Regions from separate parts of the Caballeronia sp. 11_S32 genome, predicted to be linked through region 1. Evidence: riboswitches for the same ligand, from Rfam matches in the RefSeq annotation. Region 1 holds a riboswitch; the other holds the start of a gene.
What was found. Region 1 has a riboswitch for manganese ahead of AC1Z32_RS14280 (sodium:calcium antiporter). Riboswitches for the same ligand answer to the same signal wherever they lie in the genome.
Positions count from the first base shown of each region.

Region 1 (2,395 bases):
GTCAGCATGATGCCGATCGCCGGCAGTAACGTCCCCTGAAACACCATCGCTCCAGTGATATTGCCGAACGCCAGCGTGTCCTTCCCCCGGCGTGCCCAAAGAATGCTGTTCACCTTCTCGGGCAGTTCAGTCGCGATCGGGATGATGATGAGCGACAGCAGCAACGCAGAAATCCCGAGCGCATGCGACACGCCCTCGACGCCGTGAATGAAGCCCTTCGCCCCGCCGACGAGCAGCACGATGCCGACGAGAAACTGCAACATGATGGAGCCGAGCGAAGTCCGCAAACCGACACGCGAAGCAAACAACGGCTCGGGCGCTTCCGTCCCGTGCCCGCTCTCGACGAGCTCCGCCGAAGCCCTGAACGTCGAAATCACATAGACGACATAGAGTCCGACGAGCCCCACCGCGAACACGGCCCGCACCGGCCACGCATGATGCGGCACGAACATGGCCGCGCACGCGATCAGGAACGCGAACAGAAAGAAGTTGAGATCGCGCACGAACCCGCTGTGCTCCGGCATGATCCGGCCGCGCAAGCCGCGCGACTTGAGAATCGCGACCGTCATCAGGCAAGTCGACAGCGTCGCGAGCATCAGCGGCGCGCCGAGAATCGCGCCGACGCCGATCTCCTCGTTGACCGCACGGCTAGACGTGCCGCCGAGCAACGCGATGATCGGCACCGTCGTTTCCGGCAACGCGGTGCCGACCGCCGCGAACAGCGAACCGGTCACGCCCTCGGAGATGCCGAGCCGCTCGCCGAGGTGTTCGAGCGCGTTCGTGAATAGCTCCGACGCGATCAGAATGATCGCGAGCATCAGCGCGAGTTCGACAAAGAGCATCGTCATGCGGCACCTCGCATCGAAGAATGCGGCAGGCGCGCAGGCGTGCACGAACGACGGGGATATTGTGATTGTGGGGACACGATGATTCCACGGCCGGACGTCGAGCGAACCACGATGCGCCACGCGCCGTCCGACCAAGAACGACATAACGCATCGATGGTCTCGCCAAACCGTTCCGGTCGAACGCGCCACGGCAGCAGGGCCGAGGATGTTGACGCGTTCTCCTTCGCACGCGAAGGAAGGCTACTCCCCAAAGACGGCGCAAGTTTAGCCTGATGCACACCGTTTCAGCAAGCCGCGAATAAGCGTATGCCGATCGAATCGTTGTCGGCGATAGAGGCATTCGCTAATCTAGCCGCGCCGGGCGCGCCGCTTGCTTCGCGTGCCCAAGCGATCCGACGAGACCGAAACAAGAACCAAACGCTGTGTGACCGCAAGGTCACGGGAGATCTCATGCGCCTGAAATTCTTCGCCGCCGCTGCGGCAGCTGCAATGCTCGCCGCGCCGACGCTCGCGATGTCCAAGCCGCTCACAGTCTGCACCGAATCGAGCCCGGACGGCTTCGATGTCGTCCAGTTCAATTCGCTCGTGACGACGAACGCGTCCGCGGACGTGATCTTCAACACGCTCGTCTCCTACGACGAGGCCGCGAAGAAGGTCGCACCCTCGCTCGCGGAAAAGTGGGACGTGAGCGGCGATGGCCTCACCTACACGTTCCGTCTGCGTCCGAACGTTCAGTTCCAGACGACCGACTACTTCAAGCCGACGCGCCCGCTCAATGCCGACGACGTCGTGTTCACGTTCTCGCGCATGCTCGACGACAGCAATCCGTGGCACAAGGTCGCGGGCGCGAGCGGCTTTCCGCACGCGCAGTCGATGGGCCTCGTGAAGCTCATCAAAGCCGTCTCGAAAGTCGATGACCATACCGTGAAATTCGAGCTCAACGAGCCGAACGCGACCTTCGTGCCGATTCTCACGATGGGCTTCGCGTCTATCTATTCGTCGGAATACGCGGACAAGCTGCTGAAAGCCAACCAGCAAACCGATCTGAACAGCAAGCCGGTTGGCACCGGTCCGTTCGTGCTGAAGAGCTACACGAAGGATTCGGTGATCCGCTACGACGTCAATCCGTCGTACTGGGGCGCGAAGCCGAAAATCGATCGCCTGATTTATGCGATCACGCCGGACGCCTCCGTGCGCGCGCAGAAGATCAAGGCGGGCGAATGCCAGATCGCGCTGTCGCCGAAGCCGCAGGACGTGCTCGACGCGAAGAAGGACAAGTCGCTGAAAGTGAGCGAAGCGCCCGCGTTCATGACCGCGTTCGTCGCGCTCAACACGCAGAAGAAGCCGCTCGACAATCCGAAGGTGCGTCAGGCGATCAACATGGCGTTCGATCGCACGACGTACATGAAGACCGTGTTCGACAACACCGGCACGCCCGCCGTGAATCCGTATCCGCCGAATACGTGGAGCTATGACAGGAACATCGCGGCTTACAAGTACTCATCGGCGGATGCGAAGAAGCTGCTCGCCGATGCGGGCTTCCCGAA
Region 1 covers NZ_JBXOWH010000003.1:572,381-574,775, reverse strand. The annotation lists gene AC1Z32_RS14280 (sodium:calcium antiporter) at 1-848, opposite strand, end outside; yybP-ykoY riboswitch at 937-1,112, opposite strand; gene AC1Z32_RS14275 (ABC transporter substrate-binding protein) at 1,299-2,395, shown strand, end outside.

Region 2 (2,395 bases), on a different contig from region 1:
GCGCGATCACGAGCGCGCGGAATCGATACGCGATGTCGTCGATGCGCACCGGCGCCTGCAGGGCAGCGTGCTGCGCTTTCTTTCGCTCTTCGACGACGGACGGCCGAGCGCCGCGCGCGATGTGCCGCAGCCGCTCGAAGCGCTCGTCGGCTTGCTGGAGAAGAAGGCGCGCGCGGCGGGTTTCGCGCGCATGCGCGAGTTGGGCGCGGCCGTGCAGGAGGCGCGGTCCGCGGCGCGGCAGCGTGAAATGCTGTTCTTCGATTCCTTCAGCACCAATGTGCCCGCGTTGCGCGAGGCGGCGCGCGCGCTGGAGCGGCTCGACACGACGCTCGTCGGACTGTGCGTCGAGCATGTCCTGCGAAGGAACGCGCCGGCGGGCGTGAAGTTGCGGACCCGAGGCGGCTAGACCGGCGGATTCATCGTCGGCGGCACTGCGTCGAGTTGCCGGAACACGCTCAGCCAGTCCTCGAGATGCCAGGTTTTCGACACGCGGCCGTCGCGCAGTTCGTGGAACGAGTGGATGGCGAAGCGGATCGGCTTCTTCGTCGCGGCGATGCCCATCAGCGGGCCGGACTGCGTGCCGCTCACTTCCGCGCGTATGCCGACGCGATTGTCCTGCATCAGCATGTCGAGAATCTCGATGTGCATGTCGGGCAGCGCGGTCGCGAGATCGTCGAAGATGGGGATCATCTGATCGGGACCGGGCTTTTGTCCGGGCGGCTCGGGAATGTACTGCCAGTCGGGCGTCACGGCCTGCCGCAAGAGCGCGACGTCTTTCGTGGAAAACGCGCGATAGAGCAGTTCGACCGCCTCGCGCGCGGCCGGTTGAGTCAGGTGGGCTGCCTGCATGGTGCCTCCTCGGAGTGCGGTGAGGGCGCTGCGCGATCACTCTACCTTAACCGATACGTGAATTCAGGAACGGTCGCGAAGCCGTGTTAAGCTCACGACTCTTCGCTGGGGAGTAGCCGGCTTTTCCGCACCGGAAAAGCGCTCATGTCAACACGCTCGGTCAGTCAGGCCGTGGCATGGGCAGCCATCACAGGTTGGCAAGACCATCGACAGAATTCGCGACCGGTCGGGCGCGCGTTCTGTCGTTCCATCTTGCCCGACCAGAGCGCTACTCGATGAATCTCGCCTCCACAATATTCCTGGCCTTCGCCATGTCCACCGACGCCTTCGCCGCCGCTGTCGGCAAGGGCGCGACCCTGCACAAGCCGCGCATCGCCGAAGCGCTGAAGACCGGTGTGATCTTCGGCGTGATCGAGGCGATCACGCCGCTCGTCGGCTGGGCGCTCGGCCGGGCCGCCGCGCAGTACGTGACCGCCTGGGACCACTGGATCGCGTTCGGCCTGCTGTTCCTGCTCGGCGCGCGCATGATCCGCGAAGGCCTCAGCAGCGCGGCCCACGAAGAGGAAAAGCCCAATTCGCATTCGTTCTGGGTGCTCGCGCTCACCGGCTTCGCCACCAGCATCGACGCGATGGCGGTCGGCGCGGGTCTCGCGTTCATCGATGTCGATATCTTCTCGACGGCCGCGACCATCGGCTTCGCGACCATGCTGATGGTGACGATCGGCGTGATGGTCGGGCGGCTCGTCGGCGCGACCATCGGCAAGCGGGCGGAGATCGTCGGCGGGCTGATCCTGATCGGCGTCGGCAGCGTCATTCTGGCCGAGCATCTCGGCTATCTGAGCTGAGCACGCGCGCCCGCCTAAGCGTGTCGCCGCGCGGCGTGAAAATCGCGAGCGCGGCAGCGACGATAAAAAGCGCGGGGACATCGCCCGCGAGATGACCGAGATGTCCGCCGCCGAACGATTGCACCGTCATGATCGCGCCGTGCACGACGCTCGACCACACCGTGAACCAGATGAGGCTCAGATGTTTCAGCGGCTCGCGCGATGCGATCAGCAGGAACACGCCGAGCGTCGCATAGATGCCGACGATCATCAGCGCGTACTCGGAGCGGCCTTCGTGGCCCGATTCCCACGCCCATCCCGAAGGCCATAGCCGCATCAGCGGATAGAGGCCGAAGAGCGCGATCAGTCCGACGATCACGAGCACGATGCGCAGACAGGCGAGACGGCGGGCGTCGTTCATGGCGGGCTCCTTGGCGCGTGCGCGGCATGAGTCGCACGATACCGCGAAGCGCACAGAAGGCACGCCGAATGCGAAAGGCGTTTCGACCAAAAATCGGCAAAAATATATTAACAACAACTGCTATTTGGCCGATACGATCCATCAATCCACTGCCTTCAACCCAAAACTCAGCACGCCATGCCACGCCCGATCTCCGCGCGCATTCATCTCGACGCCGTTCGTCACAATCTCCAACTCGTCAAACGCACGGCGCCGTCGTCGCGCGTCTGGGCCGTCATCAAGGCGAACGCTTACGGTCACG
Region 2 covers NZ_JBXOWH010000001.1:109,442-111,836, forward strand. The annotation lists gene AC1Z32_RS00515 (hypothetical protein) at 1-406, shown strand, start outside; gene AC1Z32_RS00520 (ester cyclase) at 403-849, opposite strand; yybP-ykoY riboswitch at 945-1,116, shown strand; gene mntP (manganese efflux pump MntP) at 1,125-1,694, shown strand; gene AC1Z32_RS00530 (DUF6632 domain-containing protein) at 1,660-2,094, opposite strand; gene alr (alanine racemase) at 2,272-2,395, shown strand, end outside.
Region 2: linked by a shared signal. The riboswitch ahead of mntP (manganese efflux pump MntP) and the one ahead of AC1Z32_RS14280 (sodium:calcium antiporter) in region 1 are both predicted to bind manganese.